3 regions of the Paenibacillus sp. J22FR5 genome follow, and region 2 is predicted to be linked to each of the others. Evidence: riboswitches for the same ligand, from Rfam matches in the RefSeq annotation. Region 2 holds a riboswitch; each other region holds the start of a gene.
What was found. Region 2 has a riboswitch for thiamine pyrophosphate ahead of thiC (phosphomethylpyrimidine synthase ThiC). Riboswitches for the same ligand answer to the same signal wherever they lie in the genome.
Positions count from the first base shown of each region.

Region 1: another riboswitch for thiamine pyrophosphate. It lies ahead of AC58P7_RS30420 (ECF transporter S component); the one in region 2 lies ahead of thiC (phosphomethylpyrimidine synthase ThiC).
Region 3: another riboswitch for thiamine pyrophosphate. It lies ahead of AC58P7_RS09430 (thiamine phosphate synthase); the one in region 2 lies ahead of thiC (phosphomethylpyrimidine synthase ThiC).

Region 1 is NZ_JCAUAN010000041.1:6,501-16,588, forward strand. Features, by position in the region: gene AC58P7_RS30380 (Ig-like domain-containing protein) at 1-12, shown strand, start outside; gene AC58P7_RS30385 (hypothetical protein) at 186-581, shown strand; gene AC58P7_RS30390 (carbohydrate kinase) at 733-1,863, shown strand; gene AC58P7_RS30395 (pseudouridine-5'-phosphate glycosidase) at 1,868-2,782, shown strand; gene AC58P7_RS30400 (nitroreductase family protein) at 2,871-3,458, opposite strand; gene AC58P7_RS30405 (YuzC family spore coat inner layer protein) at 4,121-4,501, shown strand; gene AC58P7_RS30410 (energy-coupling factor transporter transmembrane component T family protein) at 4,598-5,395, opposite strand; gene AC58P7_RS30415 (ABC transporter ATP-binding protein) at 5,386-6,975, opposite strand; gene AC58P7_RS30420 (ECF transporter S component) at 6,980-7,576, opposite strand; TPP riboswitch at 7,713-7,822, opposite strand; gene AC58P7_RS30425 (methyl-accepting chemotaxis protein) at 7,885-9,330, opposite strand; gene AC58P7_RS30430 (DUF3105 domain-containing protein) at 9,514-10,088, shown strand, end outside.
Region 2 is NZ_JCAUAN010000004.1:75,277-85,364, reverse strand. Features, by position in the region: gene AC58P7_RS08350 (ATP-binding cassette domain-containing protein) at 1-1,519, shown strand, start outside; gene AC58P7_RS08345 (SET domain-containing protein) at 1,483-2,124, opposite strand; TPP riboswitch at 2,479-2,588, shown strand; gene thiC (phosphomethylpyrimidine synthase ThiC) at 2,679-4,454, shown strand; gene AC58P7_RS08335 (carbohydrate binding domain-containing protein) at 4,755-7,103, opposite strand; gene AC58P7_RS08330 (peptidyl-prolyl cis-trans isomerase) at 7,273-8,343, opposite strand; partial or broken gene AC58P7_RS08325 (alpha-L-arabinofuranosidase family protein) at 8,538-8,765, opposite strand; gene AC58P7_RS08320 (glycoside hydrolase family 43 protein) at 8,888-9,874, opposite strand; partial or broken gene AC58P7_RS08315 (glycoside hydrolase family 43 protein) at 9,911-10,088, opposite strand, start outside.
Region 3 is NZ_JCAUAN010000005.1:12,910-22,997, forward strand. Features, by position in the region: gene AC58P7_RS09415 (MBL fold metallo-hydrolase) at 87-833, shown strand; gene hflC (protease modulator HflC) at 1,198-2,070, opposite strand; gene hflK (FtsH protease activity modulator HflK) at 2,067-3,077, opposite strand; TPP riboswitch at 3,261-3,359, shown strand; gene AC58P7_RS09430 (thiamine phosphate synthase) at 3,505-4,125, shown strand; gene thiO (glycine oxidase ThiO) at 4,126-5,436, shown strand; gene thiS (sulfur carrier protein ThiS) at 5,420-5,623, shown strand; gene AC58P7_RS09445 (thiazole synthase) at 5,628-6,395, shown strand; gene thiD (bifunctional hydroxymethylpyrimidine kinase/phosphomethylpyrimidine kinase) at 6,649-7,491, shown strand; gene thiE (thiamine phosphate synthase) at 7,488-8,147, shown strand; gene AC58P7_RS09460 (ArsR/SmtB family transcription factor) at 8,760-9,371, shown strand; gene AC58P7_RS09465 (aminopeptidase) at 9,375-10,088, shown strand, end outside.

The DNA of each region.
Region 1 (10,088 bases), on a different contig from region 2:
GTTACAAAGTGACGCTATGAAGAACCGTTTCCTCCTAGGTTATCTAAGGGGAGACGGTTCTTTTGCATGTTCATAGAACGGACATCCACACCTTCATGCATAACTTCTCGTACACGGGGGAATATATGCTTACCTACACCGAATGACCCCTATCTACTGAATACCAATACCTGGAGGTATGGATAATGGTTACCCGATCTTTCAAATTAGCATCTATTTCTTTTCTTACTTTCTCTCTTCTGCTTGGAGCACATCAATATCGGCTGCATGCGCATGATCAACATCAATCACAAACTGACAACCTGCAAAGCTTGAAGACCGGCTCTGCCACTATGTATCAGACCAATCCCTTTGGTATGCCTGGGGCAGACACCCGTTTCCTACAAACAAACAGCCTGAACGGGCATGCTGCTGCTTACGGTATTACACCGCCAACAGCTTTGAACGTCTCCGCCCTGAAAGCGCAGTCTGTCGCTACACCCAAAGATAAAACGAAGCACTGGTACAGCTACCTCGGTTTATTGGGCTTACTTGGCTTGCTTGGGCTTGGATCGCGTTCCAATTCTACGTACTCGAAATAACTGGCATATCATCTAAGGAGCCTATAAGAGCCTAGTTCCTGGTCTGGGGACGGGCTTTTTCGCATGCCCAGATAAACTTTTGTTTATTCGATAGACTTTTGTTTGACGGTGCGATAAGATAAGTAGAGAACGACGAAAAGGGGAGTTTTCCATGGATCGTGAACAGCAAATCCTAGCGCTTATCCGTCAAAATCCATTCATTTCCCAGCATGAAATGGCGGGTATGATCGGCATCTCCCGATCCGCCGTGGCTGGTTATATTGCTGCGCTCACCAAAAAAGGAACAATTCGTGGCAGAGCCTATGTCACCTCGGATGAGCAGATCGTTTTCTGCATCGGTGGTGCGAATCTTGACAGCAAAGCCATAAGCAAGCAAGCTATCCGCTTGGCCTCCTCCAATCCCGTGACGGTTACTGAGTCCTGCGGAGGCGTTGCTCGTAACATCGCAGAAGCCTTAGCCGGATTGGCTTGCCAAACGGCTCTCCTAACGGTAGTCGGTGACGATAAAGCAGGCCAGTGGGTGCTCGAAGAAACGAGGCGTCGAGGCGTCGATGTCAGTCAAGCCATTGTGCTGAATGGCGAGAACACCGGGTCCTACACCGCACTCCTCGACACATCTGGGGAGATGTTTCTCGCTTTTGCCAATATGGACATTTATGATAAATTCACGCCTGCGATGCTCCGGGACAAATGGTCTCATATTGCTGCTGCCAAGCTCATAATCGCGGATACGAATCTACCTAGTGACACATTGGAGGAGCTAATTCGTCGATGTCAGGAGGAGAATATCCCTCTCTTCATCGATCCTGTTTCCTCGGAGAAGGCGAAAAAGCTTCCAAGTGACCTTTCCGGTGTGACGGCTATTTTTCCAAATCTAGAAGAAGCGGTTCAGCTAGCCCATACACCACTGACTATGGATCAGGATGTGGTCGATATGTACTATTTAGAGCCTGACCACACGAAAATTGCTAGAGTCATTCGAGAACGCGGCGTGAAGCATGTTTTTATTACGCTAGGCAGCAAAGGTGTTCTGTACGTAGGTGAAGAAGGCGAACGATTGTTCCTTCCGATCCCAACCAAAGTCGTCGAAGTTACAGGAGCAGGCGATGCTTTCTTGGCCGGTATTGTCTACGGCGTTACTCGTCAAGAAACCTATTTGAGATCCTGTGAATACGGCCTTGCCGCTGCGCATATTACCCTGCAAACCAGTCAATCCACGTCCAGCGAGCTGAACGAGGATCGCTTACAACTTACGATACACACCATGACTAAAGGAGATTAAACTCATGTTACCTACCTCATACTTAACTTTTACCGACGAAGTGAAAGAAGCTCTCGCAAACAATAAACCGATCGTAGCGTTGGAAACGACGATTATTTCTCATGGCATGCCATACCCGCAAAATATCGAAATGGCGAAAAAGGTGGAGCAAATTATCCGCGATAATGGCGCTGTTCCTGCAACGATTGGCATCATGGATGGCAAAATCAAGATCGGCTTAAACGAGCAGGAGCTCGAAGCTTTCGCGACGAATGGTCATGTGGAAAAAGTGAGCCGCCGCGACTTCCCGTACATCCTCTCCTCCGGTAAAATCGGCGCGACAACGGTAGCCGCAACGATGATCGGCGCTGCTTTAGCTGGCATCGAAGTGTTCGCTACCGGCGGCATCGGCGGTGTTCACCGCGAGGGTGAAACCTCGATGGACGTCTCCGCTGACTTGACGGAACTAGCGCAAACGAACGTCGCCGTCGTCTGCGCCGGCGTGAAATCGATCCTCGATATTGGGCGTACACTCGAGTACTTGGAAACCCACGGCGTGCCGGTGGTTGGCTACCAAACGAGCGAGTTCCCGTCCTTCTACGCCCGCGAAAGCGGCTACGGCGTAGACTTCCGCCTCGATGAGGCGACAGACGTGGCCGCTATGCTCCGCACGAAGTGGGAGCTAGGCTTGAGCGGCGGCGCCGTCATCGCTAACCCGGTCCCTGCGGAATCCGCTATGGACCATGTCGAAATCGAAGCCGTCATCCAGCAAGCGCTGAATGAGGCCAAAGAGCAAAACGTGACCGGCAAGAAGGTCACGCCTTTCCTGCTAGCGCGGATTAAACAGCTGACCGAAGGGCGCAGCTTGGAGACGAACATCGCGCTCGTTTACCACAACGCGCAAACCGCTGCTAGGATTGCGGTTGCACTGAAGAACTAAAAATAAAGGGACATCACTTCTCTCAGATGATAGACGCATTACGCGCAGTTCATCTTCAGAGAGGGATGTCCCTTCTTATTTGAGTAAATTACTCCGTAATCCATTGCGTTTTTTGTGCAAATGGTACGCGCGCTGCCTTCGTCGGAATGACCTCAGGGTATCCGATATAGATGAAACCAACCATCTCTTCTTTGCCCACGAGCCCGAAGTTCTCTTGCATTTTCGGATGATACGTTGGATCGCCCGTACGCCAGATGGTTCCTAATCCCAAAGCATGTGCGGTCAGCATCATGTTCTGTACGGCGCAGTGAACAGCCGCATACTCCTCGATCACCGGCACGACTGGCTTCTCGGCAGGCGAGACTGCCACGGCGATGACGAGCGGAGCTCGGAACGCTTTCTTCTCACTGCTACTACGCAGCTGCTCTTCCTCTTCATCGGTAAGTGCCCCATCCGCACCTGCTTTCGCTTCTGCCACGGCGACCTCAGCATACCCGCGTCCCAGCAGCTTTCTGCCTTCACCCGACATCACCCAGAACCGCCATGGCTCGGTATTCGCGTGATTCGGTGCCCAGACGCTGGCTTCCAATATCTCCTCGATAAGTGCGTGCGCGATGGGGTCCTGCTTGAGTTTCCCAATACTGCGACGCTGGCGAATCGCTTCTTTCACATCCATGCTTCCCACTCCCACTTCGGTTAAATTATTTGCAGCTAGTTCACTCGCAGAGCCGTTCGCTGCCATGCCTTGGCCGTAACACCCATTTACGTTTTTCATCTAAATTTAATGTACATGGTCCCACCCTTATTTTCAATTTTTATAAATATACGCATCAACCACCAGCCCAAACACAAAAAGGACCCCAACGAGCCTAACCTCGTGGAGTCCTCCTATAAATATTCTATGTGCCAAACCTTATTTGTCTTTTTTAGCGTGTGAACCGTCGCAGTTCCCCTCAGCGTTTTGCGTGTTTCCGCATGCACATTTACCCATGATATCTACCTCCTCCGAATGTTGTGTTCCTTGTGTTTATTATAACCACAACCACCTTACTTATATTTTAAAAGCAGTTAATTAAAAGTTAGTATATGAGGATAATTATCATTCTCAGTCAGCCCATTCTCGACGACTAATTCGTCATGTTCAGCTTTTTATCCGTTGGCAGAAAGGTTGCTAGTAGTCCTTTTGCTCCAATCGAGTTGGTTCGCATTCTCCCTCACAGTTGTCCTGTCCAACGAAACACCAGATCAGCCCATGCACACTCGCCTACATCTCACATATATTGCTAGTGATCATCATTTTACAGAAAGGGGTCGGTCTCGATGTACAACGACCCAACTTTGTACCCGTATCCCCCCGTTCAGTATCATCAGTATCCTGCTCATCCTTACCACTACGCACCTTACTGGGCGTGGGACCGCAACTTTCCGCCTGTTAATACTAAAATGCTCTCTGGCTCGATCGTTTCCACTGAGCATTTGGTGAAGGATGCTTCCATCGTTATCAGCAAGCTGGCGGACCCTAAGATCGCCAATCAATTAATGATGAGTGCCCAGAGCGGCAATCAAAAAGAAGTAGACCGTATCGTACACACCTTTGGCTGTAAATCCGCCATCGTAACCAGCTACACACCAAGTGCTATTCAGTTTACTCTCGGTCCTCACATCGCAGAAACACACCCCTGTTGTCAGCTGACTCTTTCACTCAAATGGGGCGAATAATGAGCAAAGAGCAATCCCCCCCCACATATGCGGGGTAAGGATTGCTCTTTGCTGCGTAGGCGCTCTCTTAGATTTTGATTGGCTGCTACCAGGGCCTCAACGAACGTCTACGCTGCCCAAGAGCGGCCACGTAACCGCCAACCAATGGGCAGCAGCGACTAACACGATCCAATAAAGGCTGTAATACACATCTAACCTAGAATAGGAAGATACATAATAATACGTGCGTTTACGACTCATCGAAAAACGCTTCGCTTCCATGGCTATCGCTGTCCTATGGGCACGGCGAATGCTTTGAGCCAGCAGTGGAATGGCGATCATCCGCATCGTGGTATACCACGATGCGAGTGGATTCCGCTGCTTGCGCTTGCCCCTGACCTTGAGCGCATAGCGAAGCGTCTGCAGCTCCTCAAGAATGACAGGCAGCATGCGTAATGCCGCCAGGAAGCTGTACGCGTACTTCGGTGCGACCTTCCACTGCTGCATCATCGCGTAAAATAACGCCACGGGCCGCGTAGTTAAGCTAAACAGCAAGCCAACGGCGGCTACTTGCAGCCCGCGCAGGCCAAGATGGATGCCACGGTAGAAACTCTCCTCCGTGATTCGAATAATCCCGAGGTGATACCAAAGCGTATCGCCCGTACCGAACATCATCATCCCGGCAGCGGATGACACAAAGATCAGCAGAAATGGCGAAGCATACAGCAACAGTCTTTTCGCAGGATGACCTGACAATAGAGCCAGCGGTAATAGCGCGCCCAACGTCAAGATCAGCATCGTGTTGATGTTATGTGTGAAGACGACCACGATGAATAGCAGAATCGCCAAGACCAACTTCACACCCGGATTCACGCGATGCAGCCACGTTTCACGAAAGCTGAACGTTATTTGCATAGCAGCGGCTCACCTCCCGTGGCGACATGCGCTGCTTGAGCTGGCAGCGACTTTGGAACGCTTTCCGTGATGCGCCCCGCCTCGACCTGCCAGACGCGCGTGGCCCAGCGCTGGACGATCTCGTGATCGTGGGTGACCATCACGATCACCGTCCCGCTGGCGCGCAGCCGCTCCAGCCCCTCGAGCATGAGCAGCGTGCCGCGCGCATCGAGCCCGAAGGTGGGCTCATCCAGCAGCAGGATGCGTGGCCTGCGAACCATCGCGGACGCCACGCTCAGCCTGCGCTTCTGGCCCATCGAGAGCTGGAACGGGTGCCGCTCGCGCAGCGCGAGCAGGTCGTACTGCCGGAGCAGCAGCTCAGCCTTTGCCCCTTGCCCTTGCTGACCCTCTAGCAGGCCATAGGTCAGCTCTTCCTCCACGGAGTTCGTGACGAACTGGAACTCCGGGTTCTGGAACACAAAGCCGACTTGCTCCGCAAGCTGCTCGACTTTGTTGCCCTTGGCGCCCGCGATCACGCAGCTTCCGCGGGTCGGTATGAGCCGCATGATGGCAAGGAGCAGCGAGCTTTTGCCTGCACCGTTGGCACCGACAACGGTGATCCAGTCGCCAGGATACACGCTAAAGTTATCCACAGAGGTCTTGATCTGCCCACCGCGAAGCCCGATGAAATCCTGGAAGACCATAACAGGCTCTAGCTGCTGCATGCTAGGATGCGTGCTCAATTGACCGCCTTCCCCCAGATCCGCCGGCAGATGTTCCGGCACACTCCCTCGGTAATTCCCCCTCACCTGCTCTTGCCAATCCTCCTGTGGCATCTCTTCCACAGTGAGTTCAGACCCTCGCTCCTTCGCATAATCCTCCCACACCTCCGGATACCAAATGCCGTATTCCCTCATTTGCTCCTTATACGCGTGGAAAATAGCTTGCGGCGAGCCATCCGCCAAAACCCCACCCTCAGGTGTCAGAATGATCAGCCTGTCGAGTAGATCCAGCATCCCGCTAATTTTATGCTCCACGATGACAAGTGTTTTATCGGTGCTAATCGCCCGAATTGTCTCCCATACCTGCCTTGTGCCCTCTTCATCTAACAGCGCTGTGGGTTCATCAAGGAAGAGCACCTCAGGCTCTAGCGCAAGTACGCTAGCAATAGCTAATCGCTGCTTCATCCCTTGAGACAGCGTACTAATCAGCATGTGAGCATCGGGCAACTGAAGCCCGACTAGATCCAAATAATACCGAATACGCGCAGGCATTTCTTCCCGCGGCACTTCCTGATTTTCCAACACGAATGCAATTTCTTCGTCGATATATGGCATACAGAACTGCGTATCCGGATCCTGAAATACATAGCCCCATCGGCTAGGCCGGCGAATCTCATCCGCTTTGAGCGGAAGCTCAATCATGTCAGGAACAATGCCGCTAAGCACCTGCAGCAGGGTCGATTTGCCGCAACCGCTTGGCCCCAGAAGCAGCACTTTCTCACCTGGCTCGATGGAAAAGGAAACCCCCTGAAAGATCAGGGGGGCGTCATCGCCGGGATATTTTAACCGTAGATTCGTAACGCTCATTCCTTCACTCATCTTGTTACCCCAGTACGTCGTAATCTTTTTTGGAAACGGGGCGAATCAGATTCAGCACACCCGTGCGTGACAATGCACTAGTTAAATAGTAGGCGAACACGCCGGCAATTAAGGCGCTGCCCAGTAGTCGCAAGCTAATAAACAATATGTAATTCCAGAAGGTAAGCTGATCGATATAGCCGTAGTAGGTATCTACAAAAATGGACATGATGGCTGAAGCGAAGGCTGCGAGAATCGTAACCCCTACATTTGTGCGGCGGTAACGGAAGGCAGCAAATACCAGCTCCGCCCCAAGCCCCTGAAGCAAACCAAACACAAGCGTCGCCACACCCCATGAACCGCCATATAGCGCCTCAATCGTCGCTGCTGCCACTTCTGCTAATAGCGCAACCCCTGGCTTCCGAATGACGAGGAACGCGAACGTTGCGGCCATAAACCACATACCGTAGCTCAACTGCTCCGCATGCAAGCCTAGCGGCTTTAACAGATCATAAATCGGTCCCCAAATTCGATAAATCACCCCGAACACCGCGGATATCACGATCGTGATCAAAATGTCGGTCAACTTTAACCCTTTTTTACTAGCTGCTTGCTGTGCCATTTTCAAATCGACTCCTTTTCCCCAAACCATATTTGTCAATGAGATAGGCGAACACGCCAACCTAGGGTAAATCGCTCCATCGTCCCCTAAGGACACAAAAAGCCCACCGGATTAACGGCAGGCTTAAACTTAGTGCAAAAATGGCACATTAGTTCTCTACGCTGGCATTATCCAGATCAGATTAACGGTCAGTGGCATAGGGCCACTATCTCAGCCTGACTTCATCAAGCACCCGTGTTGCTATTCATTTGGCTTAACTGTAGCGGATTGCCAGCTTTTTGGCAATCCTTTTTTTCCCACTAGGCGATTTATTTCTCGATTAGATGCTTCAGATCCTGCGTTAATCCGTTCAATTGGCGGATGCTGTCCACAATATCCTGCACGCGATGCTGCTGCACTTCCGCACTAGCCAGCACTTCCTGAACGGAAGCCGCAGACTCCTCTGTGATCGCTGCAACGGACGTCATCTCATCTGCAACACGCTGCGATGAGATTTGCAATTGTTGATTCATGCGCTGCAGGTGCTCTGCTTGCTCCATCACTTCCGCTGTATTCGTGTTGATGACCTCGAATAGTTGGTTCACACTATCTGTCGATTTCTTCCCTGATTCTACAGCTGTAAAACCAACGGCAACCTTCTCAACAGCAATACCGACCTTCGACTGAATAGAACCTAAGATCTCTGAGATATCCGTTGATGCGATGTGGGCATTTTGCGCTAACTTCCGAATTTCGTTAGCAACAACGGAAAAGCCTTTCCCATGCTCACCTGCACGAGCAGCTTCGATAGATGCATTGAGTGATAACAAATTCGTCTGGTTAGCGATATCCGCAATCGTGGAAACAATGTTACCGATTTTCACATTTTCTTCGTTCACTTCATTCATGATGCCGGAGGTCTCCGTCACAATGACAGTAATATCATTGATTTTGAGTGACAAATCTTCCATCTGCGTCTTGCCTTCATTCGTCATTCTCGCCGTGTCACGGGATCTGCTGCTCATCGTATTCGATGCCGCAGTGGTCTGTTCAACCGTCTCATTCACATTCTGAATAGCCGTCGTAATATCGTTAATGCTCGAAGCTTGTGACTCAATACCGATGGTAATCTCCTGAAAAGCAGCAACAACTTCCTCTGTAATTCTACCTGTCACCGCGGCATTCTCTTGCAATTTCCCACTTGATATACCAAGCACTTCTGTTGTCGTGCGCACACCTGACAGTACCTCATCCGTTTTTATCCGAGATAGCTCGGTCTCTTTCACGCTTCTAACAACGTTAGTTAGCATTCTTGTACCGATTTGGCCTTGACCGATGAGTATCATAATGGTGAGCAAATAAAAAAGATTTACCCCGATCGGATCCACATGTGGAGTCAGCGTTGTTATGTAATAGTTCATATTAATCAGCCCTAGCACACCATTCAGCACAAGCGGTTTGTAGTCCATATATAAAGAAATGAGGGCTAAGCTTAGGTACAAAATAAAAAGGCCAAATAACGATGAACTATGCGACATGAAAAAATAGGAAATCACACTAAGCCCGAACGTAATAATATACTTCGTATAAAGAATTGCAATCTTCTTCCAAGTTAATATCGAGCATAAGATGGCAATCGGTACGCCGGCCGATACAATGGTTATCATCATGGATACAGACGTATACGCAGCCGCAAGCCCAAGTGCAAGACACGCCCATAAAAGCTTTACCATTAAGCTATTCCTTCTGTTTAATTCGAGCAGTTGATCAGACATCGTACTCCCCCTAATTTCTATCTACAAGTTTAGACATTTTCCTACACTATTCAACAAGTAGGTCTCCAACCCCTCTATTTTAAATTCCAAAATCAGGATCTCATTAGAAGTTGACTTCTACCCAGTAGAAAAACTACAATTTGTAGTGTCTTCATTATTTTTCAATAAGGAAGCTTATCCAAGATGGATCATTCCACGATGCAGAAGGGGACTGAAACGATGACAACGTTGCTCTTTATCGGACTAGCCATACTCATTGCAGCGATTATTGGCTACGTGCTGGCAGCAAGAATTAACAAAGATAACACCTCTCGGTTGAAAAAAGCCGAAAAGCAAGCCTTGAAAAAGAAGCATAAAACCTGGCTCCTCATTTCACATGCCCTGCTCATTATCGCAATAGGCAGTGTAGGCACTTCGCTCATTCAAAGCTCCGCCAGCAAATATAGTCTAGACAAGCTTAATTTCAAAGCACCTATTCAAGTCACGACGGATAAAGATTATGGACGCGATCACAAGGATGGCACCTTGATGTATGAGATGAAAATCCCTACCTCGGGTACGCATAGCCCCCACGATTTGAAGTTCGGTTTCTATAAGGAGAGACCCCCTTATGAGAAGCTTGTCCACAACCTGGAGCATGGCGATATCATCATCCATTATCATCCGGATGCACCGAAGGAGCTGCTCGATCAAATCGAGTACTTGACCCACTTCACGTCGGCTGGCGCAGGTGTTCTCGCAGTTCCAAATCCTGACGT
Region 2 (10,088 bases):
TAAAGCGTTTGGACTTCAGCCCTTAATGATTCAGCGCTTCTCTGATCGTATGCTTCAATACTTGAACTTATCGAGCCGATCCAGCTTCTTGAACTTTCTGATCGATCGTACGACCAATATGGGCACAATGATCTTAAACTTGATGACGATTTGCGTAGGATCCTTGTTAGCTTACTTCGGCATCCTCTCCATTGGCTCGCTTCTTGCCTTCAGTGCGATTCTGTTGAGCCTCAGCTATTTGGTTGCGGCCATAACCTGGCTTGCACCTCAATTTATTGAAGCTACATCCGGGATGCAGCGAGTCCGTGAACTGCTCGATGAGCAACCGAGTGTTCCAAGCAATGAGAATGTCGTTACTCTGCCACAGTTTGAACGCCATATTGAATTTCTCGATGTCACATTCGCTTATAGCCAGGAACAGCGCAGTTTGAACGGCATCAATCTTACGATTCCCAAAGGCACCTTTGCTGCATTTGTTGGAGCCAGCGGTTCCGGTAAAAGCACAATCATTAACCTGCTAATGCGCTTCTATGATCCGCAGATGGGCTCTGTGCGTTACGATGAAACCGATATTCGCCAAATAGCACTGCCATCGCTTCGTTCTCAAATCGGCATCGTATTTCAGGAAAGCTTCCTATTCCGATCCTCCATCCGTGAAAATATTCGTCTTGGCAAGCCGGAAGCTAGCGACCAAGAAGTGATAGAAGCAGCACGCTTAGCCGAAATCCATGATTTCATCATTAGCCTTCCAGATGGATACGATACAGATGTCGGTGAACGTGGTGGACGGTTGTCCGGCGGCCAACGGCAACGTGTCGCAATTGCCCGTGCTATCATTCGCAACCCGGCAATCCTTATTCTGGATGAAGCTACCTCGGCACTTGACCCGGCAACCGAGGTGGCGATCAATAAGACGTTACAACGAATAACAGCCGCGAGGACCGTTATCTCTGTCACCCATCGACTTGCGTCGGCTGAGCATGCTGACTGTATTTATGTCATGCATCAAGGTGAAATTGCCGAGCAAGGTAGTCATCAGGAATTACTAAAGCTGCCGGAAGGACGTTATAAGCAATCGTGGACGAAGCAGAACGGCTTTGACATTAGCGAGGACGGATATCACGTTGAGATTAGTTCAGAGAGGATGAAGCTGTTTCCGATTTTTTCAGAAATGGATGAATTATTACTTCGAGATATCTCCCACTTTTTCGTTACGGAATCGTATGCCAAAGATCGTACAATCATCCACGAAGGTGATCCTGGGGATAAGTTTTACATTATTGTTAGGGGTAAGGTCGAAGTGTTGAAAAAGAACAGTACCGGTAACAATGATCGGGTTGCTGTCCTGTCCGACGGAGATTTCTTTGGGGAAGTCGCTTTACTTCGCAACGTTCCCCGAACAGCTACTATACAAACGCTTTTACCGGTTGTCTTTATCACGCTGCAGCGCGAATTTTTCCAAGACTTAATGAAGCGCGCTCCTCATTTAACCGCATTCTTAGAAACACGTTCAAAATGAATGGCTCGAATAGAATCTACTAATCGCTGTTCGCTAGCAGCGATTTCTATTTTATCTTGAAACTCCGGACGAATCAGATGAGCAAGAGGCTGTTCAACGTTATTGTAGTACCGGAAAGCGTCTAACGCTTGTTCATCCCATATGTCCGCGAATTGCAGCAAATCACCTGGCATTACTCGTGTTCGATCCGTACCTTGCTCTGGGAAACATTCAAACGGTTCATCAACGTTCAATGAGCCGTAATCATCGGTTAGCTGCTCCCCAGGTTGAATGTCGCGGACTGCAATTTCAATCTCGTACGCTGTTCCGATACAATTGGCATGGAAGCTGTGGTTAACATAGCGGCCATTATCCCAGCAAAGGATGTATTTCCCATCCTGATTGCGGTAGGAGTACTTCAAAACAAGCTTCTTCCGGTCTTCATCAAGTGTCTGAACAGCTTCCGGCTCCAGAATTTGATCCAATTCATCGAGCGCCCAAGTAATCGTCCCTTTAGGAATGAGTTGGGTAGCGAATACCCCGAACCCGATCTTTTCATCGATGTAACGCAGTTCCGTATGCGGATGCATCATGCCAATACTCTCCTCGTCTAAAATCGACATCATTTTTATTTCCTAATATATTATGGATTCGTTTGTCGATTCCTGCTTTTTTTGAAAGAATAAATACAGCTACAGCATCGCTTTATCCACAACATCATCCTATTCTGATAGGAAACGTACCCACTTCCGATAAAATAAATTGGAGGCGATGATGGTCGAAAGTGCACTTTTACGACTATCGAAAAGGCGTAAAATGAAAGGCATTTTCAAAACAAAATCACCATCCATTTCGAAAACGAATTTACTAGAAATTGTATCTTCTCATCACCAAAGTTGCAATACAACATTTTTTCGCCTATCCATGTTTTCAAATAAAGATTGCAAATAGCGTAAAAAACGTGTAGATTTAATACCTAAGTGCATAGTCACGGGAGCTTGGTGAGACCAGGCTGAGAGGATAGTTATAACTATCGACCGTTAGACCTGATCTGGATAATGCCAGCGGAGGAACACAAGATCTCTTTGTATACCAGGAGACCGCCTCTATTAGAGATGCGGTCTTTTTTTCGCAGCATGAATCCTCCGCTTGATCGAAATCAACTAATAGGAGGAATAATATGTCAATGGAAACAAGTAAAGAAAACGTCACTTCTTCAACATCTTCTTTTCCGGGAAGCAAAAAAGTTTATGTCGAGGGCTCACGTAAGGACATCAGGGTCCCGATGCGTGAAATCAAATTAAGTCCAACTACAGGAGCTTACGGTGAGCAGGAAAACGCCCCTGTTCGTGTGTACGACACGAGTGGCGCTTATACAGATGAGGAAATCCAAACCGATATTCGCGCTGGTATTGCGCCGAATCGTTTGAATTGGATTGTAGAACGCGGCGATGTTGAAATGTATGAAGGAAGAACGATTAAACCGGAAGATAACGGATATGCCAAGGAAGAGAGCGTTACTGAAGTTTTTCCGGGCTTACATCGTCACCCGATGAGAGCGAAAACAGGTCGTAATGTAACCCAAATGCATTATGCACGTCAAGGTATCATCACGTCCGAAATGGAATATATCGCGATTCGAGAGAATGTGTCTCCAGAATTTGTAAGAGACGAGGTTGCTCGGGGCAGAGCGATTATTCCTGCAAACATTAACCATCCAGAGAGCGAGCCCATGATCATTGGACGAAACTTCCTAGTCAAGATCAATGCGAATATAGGGAATTCCGCTGTATCTTCTTCCATTGAAGAAGAAGTGGAAAAAATGAGATGGGCAACGCGCTGGGGCGCAGATAATATTATGGATCTCTCTACGGGTAAAAACATTCATACAACCCGAGAATGGATTATACGCAATTCCCCTGTTCCGATTGGTACAGTCCCTATTTATCAGGCACTAGAGAAAGTGAACGGAAAAGCAGAAGATTTAACTTGGGAAGTGTACCGTGACACGCTTATTGAACAAGCCGAGCAAGGTGTCGATTACTTTACGATTCATGCTGGTGTTCTGCTCCGTTATGTTCCGCTTACAGCCAAACGAGTAACAGGTATTGTTTCACGAGGCGGCTCCATTATGGCTGCTTGGTGTCTCGCCCACCATCAGGAAAACTTTCTGTATACGCATTTCGAAGAGATTTGTGAAATCATGAAAACCTATGATGTATCCTTTTCATTAGGCGACGGGTTACGCCCAGGATCCATTGCAGATGCGAATGATGAGGCCCAGTTTGCAGAGCTAGAAACATTAGGTGAACTCACCAAAATCGCTTGGAAGCATGACGTACAAGTCATGGTAGAAGGTCCTGGTCACGTCCCTATGCATTTAATCAAAGAAAATATGGATAAACAACTTGAAATCTGTGACGAAGCTCCTTTTTACACATTAGGACCGCTAACAACGGATATTGCACCAGGCTATGACCATATCACGTCCGCCATTGGAGCAGCGATGATTGGCTGGTTTGGAACTGCCATGCTGTGCTATGTAACCCCCAAAGAACATTTGGGCTTGCCCAATAAAAATGACGTTCGTGAAGGCGTCATCACTTACAAAATTGCTGCTCATGCCGCTGATTTAGCGAAAGGACATAAAGGCGCTATGGATCGCGATAATGCGTTATCCAAGGCACGCTTTGAATTCCGTTGGCATGATCAATTCAACTTATCCTTGGATCCGGAAAGAGCCATTGAGTACCATGATGAGACACTTCCTGCAGAAGGTGCCAAGGTCGCTCATTTTTGCTCGATGTGCGGTCCTAAGTTCTGCTCCATGCGGATTTCCCAAGATATTCGAGACTTCGCCAAACAACAAGGCCTTGAGGAAGATCAAGCCATTGAAAAAGGGATGAGCGAAAAGTCTGAGGAGTTTAAGAAAGCTGGTCATGCCCTATATACGTGAGAAAAACGTCTATTGAAGTCCTTCGAGGATGAGCGACCGCGTTTTGGGTAAAGAAATAAGGGTTGCTGCGGCAACCCTTATACAATTATTCTTCTGCCAACGCTCCGCCCCATCTTTGACCATTTCGCCCCAATAGGCTCGAATGTTATTCAACTGACACTTCTGATTCCTAAACCGAGCAGTGATTTCCTGGAGTTGAACCAGTCTGCACTACCTTTATATATTCTGCAATTTGTATCATAATCTTGATCGTTTTTAGAGTTTTAGTACTCCTCAAACAATCAAGATTCTTGTGGTTATTTAATTTTTGTTTAAAACAAAATCATCTCCATACGTATTACTCGTGCCGCTGTTTTTCCAAATATAAATACGAACACTCGTATTTGTAGCGCCAGTTGTAAAAGTAACCGAAAGAGGTGTATATGTGGTAGAAGTTGTGGTTTGGAAAGTTTCAGCCCCTCCATAATCTCTCACACCGATAGCCACATTATCTCCTGCAGTGGTGACCTTCGTCCAACCAGTGAGTGTATAGGTCGTATTCGGTGCTAGTCCCGTAACAATCTGATGTGCTCCTTTACCAGAACCAACTAGCTGAACCGAATATGTACCACTATGCGCATTGCCAGTGACAATACTAGCCCCTGATCCAGAAGTACTGATCCATGGGCTTATTGCGCCTGTTTCGAAGCCAGGATTTACAGCAACGTTCGTTGGACTCGTTTGGACAACCTGGAAGTCATCCGCGTATGTGATGCTTGTTCCACTATTTTTCCAAACATAGATTTGAGCGGTGGTATTCGTCGAGCCGGTTGTGAAATTGACAGTTAATTGCGTGTAGCCTGTTGTCGTCGTAGTTTGAGCGGTTTCAGTCCCTCCAAAGTTTTTCACGCCAATAGAAACAACATCTCCTGCTGTAGATACTTTCGCCCAGCCAGTTAACGTATATGCTGTATTCGGCTTGAGACCAACTATATTTTGATTAACCCCTACACTCGCTCCAGTCAGTTGAATCGCATTAGCACCGCTGTGCACATTACTGTTTACAACGCTTACTCCAGTACCTCTTGTATTACTCCATGACGCACTTAATGCACCTGACTCAAAGCCAGCATTCGCAACGATACTCGTACTGCCAGAGGTTCCTGTACCATTAAATGCTCCGATGTTAGGAACAGCAGTTGCCGAAACCGTATTTCCCCAGAAATCTAACCCTCCATTACCCGAGATGACTTTGCCGGTCCCAATAGCTGGAGATCCAAGTAATAATTTATACCCATCTACCGTACCCCTACCATCTGCTCCTGTGCCAGGGTTAACAAACATCGGATCAGTAATGATCTTATGAGCATCCGTAGGCGGTATAAAACCATAGTATAGATTGTAATCATATGTCAATCCCGTTCTTTCATACAGAACAGAATCAGAATTACTAACAAAAATATTGTTATTAACCTGTGCATTGCTTGTAAACACCATATTTGCAGTAGTTATGGTATCATTCGGACTATAAAAGACATTGTTATATACCTTTTGAGCTGTTCCTGCTCCAGCATCTCGAACCCTACTATAGCCCTGATTAATATTATAACGAAGTACTTCAGTTTGACTGCTGTTAGGAGTTGCACAAGTTGAACAGTTTAGAAAGAATCCACCTGAATTATCATGGCTATAGTTGTATTGATACGTACAAGTCCCCGTTATTCCCCAATCGCAATCCCAAGCTTGGGAATCGTTAGTAAGTACAATTCTTGCAGCTTCATTGTATTGATAGGTCGGATTTTTAGCCGCTGATGACCACATTTGGGCTATCACACCTACATTTAATGCTGTGTATCCTTGATCGTAGCCCACATTATATTGAATAAGCGGCGTATCTGCAGCTCCAATATAAATAGCATCGGCCTGCGCCCTTTGAATCGTATTGTTTTGAACCGTTAAACCTCCGATGTAGGTATGGGGAATACCACCATAATCTCCAGCAGTTGAAGCTATTCCCATACAAGTAACATCGTAGACACTATTGTTGCTTACCATGACGGTTTGAAAAGCACCAGTTGCTGCCACTGAACTCAAAGGTACACGAACCAAAATACCGGCAGATGAATATCGCCCAAATTTTGTCCGGTCTGATAACCCTTTCACATTATGAACAGTTAGATTTTGAATGACAATTCCATTATGAATCGTATTATCTGTCGCTTCTACTAAAACACCGCTTCTTTGTGCTTCAGCCGTTGCATCATTCGTAATTTCTAAATTTTGCACAGTCCAGTAGTCAACATTTAGTAAATACACCGTCGATTCCGTCAAGCCACCGCCATTAAGTACTGGTGTAGAACCCGATCCATAGGCATCTACGAGGATAGGACTGGCGCTAGTTCCCGAACCAAGCGGTTTTAACTGTCCTGAACATGCAGTTCCCTTTTTAAAATAAATAGCATCCCCTGCTGAAAATGTATGGCTATTCACACTACTTAACGAGTTCCATGGGCTAGCTTGTGTACCTGTACCATTACTTGTCGCTGAACAGTCCACATAGTATCCTGTGGCAGCCATTGTTGTCTCTGGTGCGATGTTCCACGAAATAATAGATGAACACACCAACGCCATCATTAGTGTTATGGAAGTCCATTTTCTTCTGTTTTTCATTTTATGCAATGATATCACCTCTTCTACTAGTAGTTGATTCACCTTGCCAAAACTAATTAAATGTCTCCTTCCCTTGAACATGCTTTTTTCATTACCACATTTGGAACACTAAAAACATAGGTATCTCACCCCCTTCCCGTAACTCCGAGCAGGTCGACTTATGGTAATATTAGTGCAACTCCAAAGATTTCCATTCACTTTGATTAATCCTAATGCGTTCTTCTTTTTGTTCCCCCTCTACTAAATCCTCATACTTTTGGTTTATATACATGGTTTTAAGTTGTTCTCTGACTTGATCAAATTCTTGATAGCCATTTAATTTCTTTTCTATTAATTTGATTACGTATGCATGATTATCTCTAGCTACGATTACATCACTAACATCTCCAACAGCTAGAGCCTCTGCACTTGCTAATAGTTCTCCATACATCCTAAAATCTTGCTGAAAAGAATCCTCATTAAATAGTTGCTCATCTTGAATCAAGTTCATGCCTTGGTCTTCTTTTTGGAAGTTCACTTCTTGCTCAAATGTTCGTCCTTCTATAGTCCTCTTTTTAAATTGATCCATGATCGAAATCGCTTCCTCTTTCTTCTTCTCATCCATGATGTTGCTGTTATTCAGAAAAGAAAGCCCTACTTTCTGAATGCGCATTGTCGCAGGTTTTGCAAAAAGACGATCTTTCTCCATATCGTATAATTTCTTCAACTCCTCATCAGTGATCGTCCATTTCTGCTCCACCAGTTTCTTCTTCACTCCACTGTTAATTTGGCTAAGAAAGTAGTCGTAATAGGCTTTTTCACTGAACTCGGTGGGACCGTAAATGACTTCTTTATTAGCTAAAGCTTGTTTACGTCGATCATTTTCTTTATGAAGATCATTTAAAAAATGAGAATAGCTCAAATCTTCTAAGATCCCAAATTGTTTAGCTAAAAGTTGTTGTACTTTGATTTTGGAAAGTTCATCCAAAGCTTTCTGCTTTGCCATCTCATTAGGTACTTCCCCATGAAAGGAATCTGTCCAAAAATGACTTGAATCTTTTGCGCCATATTTTTTCTGAAAATAATCGTATACAGAAGCTTTTTGTCGATCAAGAATGAGTTGAACTTCTCTTTCATCCACGGAAACACCATTAATTTCAATAATCGATAGGGTTGCCTTTTTCCAATTGGCGTTAAATAGCAATAAAATAGATACACCAACCATAATAAGAAAAAAACTATACAACGAAATTCTCTTCATTTTTAAACCCCAATCCTTAGAAGTTTAAATCGTTCCACCTAGTTTTGTAATCGTTTACATCGTGATATTAATAAAGAGGATTCTAACAGATAGAATCCTCTCCACTTTCCAATCATGATGTAATTTCATTCGTCGAAAATCTCAGTACATTCCATGAAAGCTTAGGAATGACAACATTCCGTACTTTATCCCCATGCATTCATCGCACCGATTTGCCAAGGTCCATCCATCTCGTTGCCCAAGCACCAAATTTTTATGTTATGAGGGTCTGAATGCCCGTTTTTTCTTCTTAAGTCACTCCAGTAGGTGCCGGAAGGATGGTTGCAATATTCAAGCATGTATCCCGCTTCTTGAGGTGTTCCCGTACCCAGATTAACAGCAGCCATCACCTCTGTATTTGCTTTTTTACTCCAGTCAACAAAAAGCTTCGGGTCAATTTCCGCAATCAAATACTCTTTATCAACCATCAATTTTGCATGCTTCATCCTGTATTCTCCATTCCGATTATCAAATTCATCTCTGTATGATTCGAAGCATCCGTGTCTTAACGATCTGCAACAGGTATGCCGAAATTCGGAGTTCCGTCCTCATTCCAGTCTAATTGTTGTGCTCGCGCATGGCGATTGGGGTCAAAAAGCGGATCTCCGACGATTTCCTTATAGTTTCGGGAATGATAAATCATAATATCCTCTGAACCGTCCTCGGACATAGTAAAGCAATTATGGCCCGGGCCATATTGTCCGGTTTCCTCATTGCTTTTGAAAACGGGCTCTGCCGATTTGATCCATGATTTCGGGTCTAATAAATCGCTTGTATCCCAAGCTGTCAGTAGCCCCAAACAATAATTGCTATCCGTGGCGCTCGCCGAATAACTGATAAATATTCTACCGTTTTTCTTCAATACAGCAGGCCCCTCATTGACCCAATAGCCTACGATTTCCCATGGATACTCTGGTTTCGTAAGCATGATCTGTTTGCCTTTAATCGTCCATGGATTAGACATTTCAGCTATATAGAGATTCGAGTTCCCTTCGATTTCAGGGTCTTTTTGTGCCCAAACCAGATATCTTACTCCTTGATGTTCAAAGGTAGTGGCATCCAGAGCAACGGATTCCCAGTTTGTTTGAAGCTGGCCTTTTTCCACCCATGCGCCTTCTATCGGATTCGCGGCTTCATTTTCAAGAACATACATCCGGTGCTGCCACAACTCGTCCAAGTTTTCATCCGAACCCCCGGCAGCAAAATAGATGTACCATTTGTCATCTATAAAATGGAGTTCAGGAGCCCAAATATTGGCGCACATCCTGCCTGATACGTGTTGTGTCCATATAATATTCGGAACAGCGGATTCCAGTCCCTGGATGGTTTCGGCTCTTCTTAATTCAATGCAATCATACGCAGGAACAGAAGCCGTAAAGTAATAGTAACCGTCTATATGTTTATAAACCCAAGGGTCTGCACGCTGTAGAACGATTGGATTTTTAAATGCTTTTTTTAAACTCAATCTGCCATTTAGCTCGAACACGGGCATAAATACAGGTCTTTCATCTGGGGTTTGATTGGGTCTATGGATAGTTAGCATAAATGTCCCGTCAAAAGTTGTAAACAGCATGCCATGCCCGCCATCTTTGGCAAATAACGGCTCATCATCATGCAGCCATGGTCCCGTAATTTGTCCTGTTGCAGAACGCGCAATCCCAATTGCGTATCCATCCGCGCCATGGCTTGACCACAGCATCAGGAGT
Region 3 (10,088 bases), on a different contig from region 2:
TCTTTTCATCAACTTGTATGGAAGTCACGCCAACTATTTTACAATTGTAGCAGAACAACAATTATAAGATAAGAGGTGTACCAAGAATGAACCTTCAATTAATTCGTCACGCGACACTTTGGCTGGAATACGCAGGAGTTACATTTCTAATTGATCCGATGTTCAGTGACGCAGATGCCAATCCCCCGATCGTGAATACAGCGAATCCTAGAAGGAATCCGATGGTTCCACTGCCGTTTCCGATAACGGAAATACGTCAACCTGACGTGATCATCGTGACCCATCTTCACGGGGATCATTGGGATGGCGCAGCTGCGGAGGCACTGCCGAATTCAACGCCAATCCTTTGCCAACCAGGGGATGAGGGAGCATTTACTGCTGCGGGGTTTACGTCCGTGAAAGCTATTCAGGAATCACTTACGCTACAGGGAGTAACCTTGTTTAGAACAAGTGGCCAGCATGGGACAGGTGAGATTGGGAGGTTGATGGGGCAGGTTTCAGGCTTTGTTTTCAAAGCGGACAGCGAGCCGACATGGTATCTCGCGGGAGATACCATTTGGTGTGAGGACGTGCAGCAAGCTTTGGAAGTTCATCTACCAGATTGGACTGTCGTCAACGCGGGTGGGGCTCAGTTCCAAGTAGGTGAACCCATTACGATGGATGGGGATGATGTCGTGAGCGTTTGCCGATTCGCGCCATTCACGAAAGTTGTTGCTGTGCATATGGATACGATCAACCATTGCCATGTTACGAGAGCGGACTTGCGAAGCAGGTTGGCAGTGGAAGGGGTATTGGGGCAAGTTGTGATTCCCGGGGATGGGGAGTGGGTGTGAGTGGGGAAGGGGAGAGGATGACAGGTTGAAAGCTATTGGTGCGAAAGCTCGAAGGTTGAAAACCGAACGCCGAAAATCGAAAGTCGAGCGCTGAGCGCCAGAAGTATCAAGCCAGAAGCCACAAGCCACAAGACACGAGTCCAAGCCTACAACCAGCCCTTGCACGGTCCTACCTCCCATGTCCCCCTGCCAATTGCCCTCTCTCAGCAGGTTGCCCATTGGATAAATACAGTAGAATGATGATTTTGAAGCGAAAAATCTGACTTTGATTGGATAAATCCAGTGGTCTTCGCTATATGCGGAAGTTAATGACATCAATAAAAAGCGTGCCATCCGAAGAGGACACGCTCTAAAATTAACAATCTTATTTACCAAGTAAAATTTTTGTGTACGGGGAATCAATCGGCAGCATAATCACGGGCTCCCCTTTAAATGACACCAAGTAACTATCCAGCGTACGGTAGAAATTGTAGAAGGCAGGATCCTTGCCGTAAGCGGAGTTGTAAATTTGAGCCGCTTCCTGCTCGCCTTCGGCTACAATTTTCTTCGCATCGGCTTGTGCCTGAGCGATTAATTCGCTCGCTTGTCTGTCGGCTTTGGAGGTGATTTTCTTGGATTCTTCATCCCCCTCGGACAAGTATTTCGCCGCAATGGATTGGCGGTCGGAAATCATCCGTTTATACACGCTTTGCTTGTTCGAATCGGGCAGATCGGTGCGCTTGATGCGCACATCGACGATTTGGATACCGTAGTTATCGCGCTCCATCAATTCCGAAACTTCCTTCGTAATCTCATCGTTCAGGTTACCACGCTGTGTATTTTCGCTAATGATATCGCTGTAATTAATCTCGGATAATTTACGTCTAACGGTGTTATACACCGCAGCATCAATGCGCTCTTCCCCGCCTGTGATCGATTGAATCGTGCGCAGGAACTGCTGGGCATCATCAATCCGCCATACCGTATAATTATCAACTTCGATAGGCTTCTTATCTTTGGTCAAAATAGAAGTAGGCTTGCTATCATACACCATCTGATATTTAGGAAGCGTGCGAACCGATTCAATGAACGGGATTTTTAAATGAATGCCAGGCTCCGTTTGAATTCGAACGGCTTCTCCGAATTTAAGAACGACGCGGTATTGCCCTTCTTTGACAATGAATATAGAGATCAGAAAGAAAAAAACGAGAACGACACCAAGGATGGATCTAAAAATCCATTTGCGTTGTAAGGTCATTTCGCAGCTCCTCCTTGCGTCTGGCCGGCTGCAGCAGTAGGTGTGCGCAACAGCTCATTAATCGGTAAATATTTAACCGTTTCGCCGGCGCTGTCACTGATGAAAATTTTGGCATTCGGCAATATTTTCTCTAACGTCTCGATGATAAGCCTGCTTTCCGTGACCGATTTATTATTTGCATACTCCGCATAAAGGGCGTTGAACTTCGCAACATCCCCCTGAGCATTCAAAATCCGAGATTTCTTCTGGGCTTCGGCGTTCTCAAGAAGGGCTTGCGCGTTGCCTCGCTCCCTAGGAAGGATATCATTTTCATATTTCGTCGCCACGTTAATCTTCGTGTTTTTCTCTTCGCGTGCGTTGGTTATATCTTTAAAAGCATTCTGCACATCGCCAGCTGGAGGCTCGATATCTTGGAACTTCAAATCGACAATATGGATGCCTGTTTGATATTTGGTTTGCATCTCAATTAATCGCTCTTTGACCTTGCCTTGGACCTCAGTTTTTCCTTCAGTAATGGCGAAATCGAGAGCCGTAGAACCAATGACAGAACGTATCGCCGCACTAGCTGAGTTACGAAGGAACAATTCCGCGTTATCAATGTTGTACAAGTAGTCACGCATGTCACTGATATTCCATTCCACAACCGCATCGGCAGATAAAATATTTTCATCTCCCGTAATCATCATTGCTTCCTCTTCGACGGGCGTGATTTTACCATTCGTTTCACGGAAGCCGATCTGGATACGCTGTGTCTTTTTGGCAGGCAGTACAATCACCTGTTGAATCGGGAAGGGGAGTTTAAAGTGAAGCCCAGCTTCCTTCTCCGTCGTATATTTGCCTAATGTTAAAATGGCCGCTTTCTCATGCTCCTGCACCGTATAGAAGGTGGACGAACCAAAAATAAGGACGAGAACGATGATGAGGCCGGCTAGGATTTTGGTCACTAAGCCCGGAGGGAGCGAGGTAGGTCTTCGTCGATCTGGTTCTGGCAATACAAATGGATCCATGGCAAACACCCCTTTACTTATAAATTTACTGATTATGGTATACGGGGGAGTTTGGAAATTGTTTCAAGGAGGAGGGGGAATTCTCAATTGGAAGAGAAGGGCAGCTCCACTGAGGGATGTATCGGAAAATTGTTATTTCCAAGAGTTAGCTGTCATGCTATGATAATTATCAATTGCATACGAATGAATCCCTAGGGGCGCCGAGAGGCTGAGACAGTATAAACTGAACCCTTTGAACCTGATCTGGTTTATGCCAGCGGAGGAAAGTGGAATGAGCTTTGGAGCCGATTTGGATATCTGTATATGATGCGGCAGCCTACAACCACTTTTCTAAGGAAAGTGGTTTTTTTGTGTTTCACACAGCAAAGTCAGGATGATTAGCTTGTTAAAGAGAAGTGATGTTTCGTTGAGAGGAGTCGAGCCGTAGGTGACAGAGAAAGAGCTGCATGTCATATCCAATGGGAAGCTATCTTGGTCAGAGCTGGCGACGATTGCGCTACAGATTCACCCGTATGTTACGGCGATTCATATTCGAGAGAAATCGAAGTCCTTGGATGAGGTTTTCATCGGTGTGCAGTACTTAATGGAGCAAGGGATTCCTGCAAAAAGTCTGTACATCAACGGATTTCCATCGATTACTCTAGCTTTACAGACAGGCGGGCTTCAGCTTCCTGGTACGACGCCTTCACTTGTGATTCAGGATGAGTTTCTTAAAGGGATCCAGCGTATCGGGGTCTCTGTGCATCATGCGGATGAAGCGAAATGGCATGAAAAAGAGGGAGCCGATTATGTTTTGTTCGGTCATATCTTTGAGACAAACTCGAAGCGTGGCGCGCCGCCTAGAGGCCTGGAGCAATTACGACAAGTAGTTAATCACGTTAATATCCCCGTCATTGCGATTGGTGGGATGACACCTGCGAGGGTAAAGTCTGTTCTGGAGACAGGAGCAGCGGGAATCGCCGTTATGAGTGGGATTTGGGAAGCGGTAGATCCCATAAGAGCAGTAAAAGCCTATCAAGATGAGCTTCAACAGTTAGAGGTGAGTTAAATGACAGCAACAAGATCAGAAGTCATCATCGTTGGCGGTGGTGTCATCGGAGCATCTATCGCGTATTACTTGGCTAAAAGAGGGCAGTCGGTCACGCTCCTAGAGCGCGGTCAGCTTGGCCAGGAAGCCTCGGCTGCGGCAGCAGGCATGCTCGGTGCGCAGTCCGAGATGGAGGACACAGGCGCACTGTTCCAGTGGGCGCGCCAAAGCCGTGCCATGTTCCCCGAGCTGAGCGGGGAACTGCGAGAACTCACGGGCATCGACATCGGTCTCGTCCGTGAAGGGCTGCTGAACGTCGCGCTCAGCGACGCTCAAGAGAAAGAGCTGCGCGCGCGGGAGAAGCTCCAGCGCGCGGCGGGCGAAAAGGCACAGTGGCTCAGCGCGGCTGAAGCCACTGCCAAAGAGCCCGCGCTGAGCGAGGCGACGCGCGGAGCCCTTTACCTGCCCGAGGATGGGCAGGTGGATGCCCCGCAGCTCGCGGCAGCTTTCGCGCAGGCTGCGGGGGTGCTGGGGGCGAAGGTGCAACCCTTCGCTGGGGTGCAAGGGCTGCTGACCGCGCAGGAGCGCGTCATCGGCGTGCTGACGGCCGCTGGTCCGCTCTACAGCGACCAAGTCATCGTCGCCGCAGGCACGTGGAGCGGTCAGCTGCTGGCAGGCATCGGCATCGACCTGCCGATGTATCCCGTGAAGGGCGAGTGCTTCTCCGTTAGGACGCCGAAGCCTTTATTGAAGAAAACTCTGTTCACACCAGGGTGCTATATTGTCCCGAAAGCCGGCGGACGGCTGGTGGTCGGCGCGACGGTCGTGCCGAACAGCTACGACCGCAAGGTGTCGCTCTCGGGCTTAGCCGAGCTGATGGATCGCGCGAGGGGGCTGATGCCCGCGCTCGGCGATGGTGACTGGGAGAAGGCTTGGTCGGGGCTGCGCCCGCAGACGGCCGACGGACTGCCGTACCTCGGCAAGGTGCCGAGGTATGAGGGGTTGTTCGTAGCGTGCGGTCATTACCGCAACGGGATTTTGCTGAGCCCGATCACCGGGAAGGTGATGGCGGATTGGATTTTGGGCGGAGATGCAGGTAAGGGTGCAAGAGTAGCTGGAGGAACAGAACCTAGAGCAGGAGCGTTGGGTGCTGACATAGGGCAACAAATCGAACTGGACATTAGCGAGCAAGTGATACAACCGTTAGCACCATGGCTGGATGCTTTCAGCCCAGATCTTTCGCCAGAGACCACGCGAGTGAGTCACGAGGTTAAGGAAGAAGAATTTTCAGCCACAGGAAAGGAACTGATAAGCATTGAAACTGTACATTAATGGGGGGCAGGTTGACGTACCCGATTCCATTCGGACCGTTGTCGAGCTGCTCGCGCATTTCGATTTAAGCGATAAAATGCTCGTGGTGGAGCATAACGCCGCCATTTTACATAAAGAGGATCACGCTGGCGCCGAGCTTGCGGAAGGACACAAAATTGAGATCGTTCATTTCGTTGGAGGAGGATAAAGACATGTTAAAAATCGGTCCATATGAATTTCGCTCGCGTCTATTGTTAGGTACGGGGAAGTTTCCAGATTTTCAGATTCAAAAACAAGCGGTGGATGTCAGTGAGTCCCAAATCTTGACGTTTGCAGTGCGGCGGATGAATATTTTTGAGGCGAGTCAGCCGAATTTCTTATCGATGCTGGATGTGTCGAATTTCACCTTGCTGCCGAATACAGCAGGTGCTAAGACAGCCGAGGAAGCCGTTCGCATCGCGCGATTAGCAAAAGCCTCGGGCTTATGCGATATGATCAAAGTCGAGGTGATCGGTGATGAAATGACGCTGCTGCCAGATCCAGTTGAAACGCTGAAAGCTTCGGAAATGCTGCTGGAGGAAGGCTTTATCGTGCTTCCGTATACGTCGGACGATGTCTTGTTGGCTAAACGTCTGCAAGCTCTCGGCGTGCATGCAATTATGCCTGGTGCATCACCGATCGGCACAGGTCAAGGGATCATTAACCCGCTGAACTTGAGCTTCATCATCGAGCAGGCGACGGTCCCGGTGATCGTGGATGCAGGGATTGGCGCACCATCGGATGCGGCGCTGGCGATGGAAATGGGAGCAGATGGTGTGCTGCTCAACACGGCGGTATCAGGCGCGAAGGATCCTGTCAAAATGGCGTATGCCATGAAGCTCGCGATTGAAGCGGGACGTGCGGGCTTTGAAGCGGGGCGCATTCCGAAGAAGCGATATGCTTCGGCGAGCAGCCCGATGGATGGGTTGAGTCGAGTGTAGGGGAAAGCCCTGCAAATACGGATACTGGCTAACGGACATGGAAGACGCTATTTGGTATAAATATGAGGTTTTGAAAATCTAACGGACACAGGAGACGCTATACAGCGGAATTTCGTTATCAATTGGGTGATTATGATGTGATAACGGCTGTGGTGTCCGTTAGATCATGGATAAAGCTAATTAGGCAACTATAACGGCCGTCATGACCGTTAGAAAATATAGTTACGAAAAAATGTGGGAGAGGGGGAGTAACGTGGCCATTTACAAAGCTTTGACTATCGCTGGGTCGGATAGCGGCGGCGGTGCGGGCATTCAAGCGGATCTGAAGACGTTTCAAGAACTGGGCGTCTACGGAATGTCTGTGATCACGGCAGTAACCGCGCAGAACACGCTCGGCGTGCAAGGGGTTTACCCGATGAGTGCAGAAGCGATCAAACGCCAGCTGGCGTCCATCGGGGAAGATTTGCAGCCAGATGCGTTGAAAACAGGCATGCTTTTTAGCGGAGACATCATTCGTATTGTGGCTGCTGCGATTAAGAAGTATGCATGGAAGCAAATTGTTGTAGATCCTGTGATGATTGCCAAGGGCGGGGCTTCGCTCCTACAGCAAGAGGCGATTGATGCCATGATCCATTCGTTGTTGCCGCTAGCTGATGTTGTAACACCGAACATTCCCGAAGCGGAGGCGCTTAGCGGGATACGGATCATAGACGGGGAATCACGGAAACAGGCGGCCATGCGTATTCATCTCTACGGCTGCAAGCATGTGATGATCAAAGGCGGTCATGAAGCGAACACGGAGCAGGCGACGGACTTACTCTATGATGGAAATGCGTTTACCGAATTTAGTGCGAAGAGGTTGGTTACACAGCACACGCATGGAACAGGCTGCACGTTTGCGGCGGCCCTGACATCGGGGCTGTCGAAGGGGCTCACGACGACAGCTTCTCTTCAATTGGCAAAAAGCTTCATCCACGCTGCGATCTCGGAGCCGCTGAACATCGGGAGCGGGCATGGCCCGACGAATCATTGGGCGTATCAACAAGGTGTTCGTGCCGCTGATTTAAAGGATATTGCCACGGGAGGTGTACGATGAGCCTTGCAATGAGTTCGGACGAGCTGCGCAAAGCTCTGCAATTATATCTCGTGATGGGCAGCCCCAATTGTGGCGGGGCGGACCCGTATGAAGTGCTGGAAGCCGCCATTGATGGCGGCATCACGATGTTTCAGCTGCGCGAGAAGGGCCCCGGCGCTCTGCAGGGGCCCGCGCTCCTCGCGCTGGGCGCACGGCTGCGCCGCCTTTGCGCGCAGCGCGCGATCCCGTTCATCGTGAACGATGATGAACGGCTTGCTCTAGAGCTTGAGGCCGATGGGATCCACATCGGCCAAGAGGATGCCCCAGCCGCCGCTGTGCGGCAGCGGCTGCCGAACATGATCGTGGGCGTATCGGCCCACGATCTGGGCGAAGCCCAGGCGGCGCTGGCCGAAGGCGCCGACTATCTCGGCGTAGGCCCCCAGTACGCCACGCGCACGAAGCTTGATGCGCGTGAGGCCCAGGGGCCTGCCGGTATTACGCGGATGCGCGCAGGCGGCATCCAGCTGCCGCTCGTGGGCATCGGGGGCATCGATGCCACGAATGCAGGCGCGGTCATCCGCGCAGGGGCGGACGGCGTGGCGGTGGTTAGCGCCATCGCAGGTAGCCGCTCACCGCGCGAAGCCGCCGAGGCGTTACGCTCACTGCTCCCGAATTAGGAGCAGTAGTAGCACTTACTCCTACGTCTAGCAGGAGTAGCGTCGCACTTTCCTCCTAGGTCTAGCAGGAGCAGCGTCGCACTTTCCTCCTACGTCTAGAAGGAGTAGCGTCGCACTTTCCTCCTACGTCTAGCAGAGCAGTATCGCACTTCACTCCTACGACTAGTAGGAACAACGTCACACTTCACTCCTACGTTTAGTAGGAGCAACTGTCGTATGTTCATTACACACGCGCCCCATACCCCCATAACCACCTACTAGACTCTCCGTTTCTCGCTCTCACACTATTTCTTGGAGACGTTTCTACCTTTATTGGTGACAGAAACGTCCCTTTTTGCTACCATAGGAGAAAGCTTAATTTCGGTAACTCGGTAACGCGGTGAAATGTCGCATAAACAAAGGCCTCGTGTCAGAAACCGCAATTGACATAGATTCTGTTTAGCATTATGATACGGTTAAAAAGATTTGACCGTCGTTTAATTAATCTCTTTAAGAGATTAAAAGTTGACCAAGAAGCGCCATGTCGCAAGGCTTTTCGAGATAAATACACTCGTATTAGTAGCGCGGCGTAAAAGTCTATCCTTGGTACAAGAGAGGGAGGTCGGATCCACGATGAAACTGCAACCTGTTTATATCATTGAAGAACTCGAGCAACTCAAAACAATTAGTGATCCACTTCGCGCTAGGGTATTGCTTTATCTCATAGAGAAAGCTTATACCGGCCAGCAGTTGGCCAAACTGTTAGGGATGGCGCGCGCAAAGGTGCATTATCATTTGAATGAGCTTGAACGTCATAATTTGATTTTCGTTGTTCGTACGGAGCTTAAGAATGGTATTGTACAAAAATTTTACCGTGCAGTCGCACGTGGTTTTGTGCCTGGTGAGAACTTGCTCCCGTACGTGTCTGAGGTAGAAAATTATTACCGCGAACGTACATTGAGTGTACTTGGACATGCTAGAAACAGAGCGATTCATGCACCGGAAGAGGCGTTTCAAATTCCATCGCCCGACCGATCCCAGTGGCCGATTATTATGACGCAGGTTGAAGTCAAAATGAGCAAAGCGAAATATGCCGAATGGTTGAGGAAATTTCGTGATCTTATTTATGAACTCGATGCCCAGCAAGAAGAGAATGGGGACTGGTTCTATTTGACGACGGTCGGCTTTCAGACGCATGAAAGGGCATTTGACCCCGTCGAACCCGCGACCGAAGAGGAGAGATAAGCCATGTTGGATCCTAGATTAACGAAACTTGCAGACGTATTGGTGAATTACTCCGTGAAAGCTAAGGCTGGCGAAAATATTTTAATTGAAGCGTACGGGATTGATTCAGCACTGGTTAAAGAAATCGTGAAGAAAGTTCATGCTGCTGGTGCGCATCCTTTCGTAAACTTGCGTGATCACGCTGTAATACGTGAACTCGTTATGAACGGCACGGAAGCTCAAATGCAAACGTGGGCAGATGCAGATGCGTTCCAAATGAAACAGATGCAAGGCTACATTGGTGTACGCGGCGGCGCTAACATCTATGAGCTGTCGGATATTCCTTCCGATCGGATGAAACTGTATAACTCCGTGTATTATCAACAAGTTCATTTCGATGTCCGCGTGAAGGATACGAGATGGGTTGTTCTGCGCTACCCAACGTCTTCGATGGCGCAGCTGGCTAGCATGAGTACAGATGCGTTCGAAGATTTCTACTTCAACGTATGTACGATGGATTATGGCAAAATGTCCAAAGCGATGGATCCGTTGAAAGAGCTTATGGATCGCACAGACAAAGTGCGTCTCGTCGGCCCTGGCACGGATTTGACATTCTCGATCAAAGGGATCGGCGGCGTGAAATGCGACGGCGAGCTGAACATCCCAGATGGTGAAGTCTACTCCGCTCCGGTTCGTGATTCCGTAAATGGTGTTATTTCGTATAACACACCTTCGCCG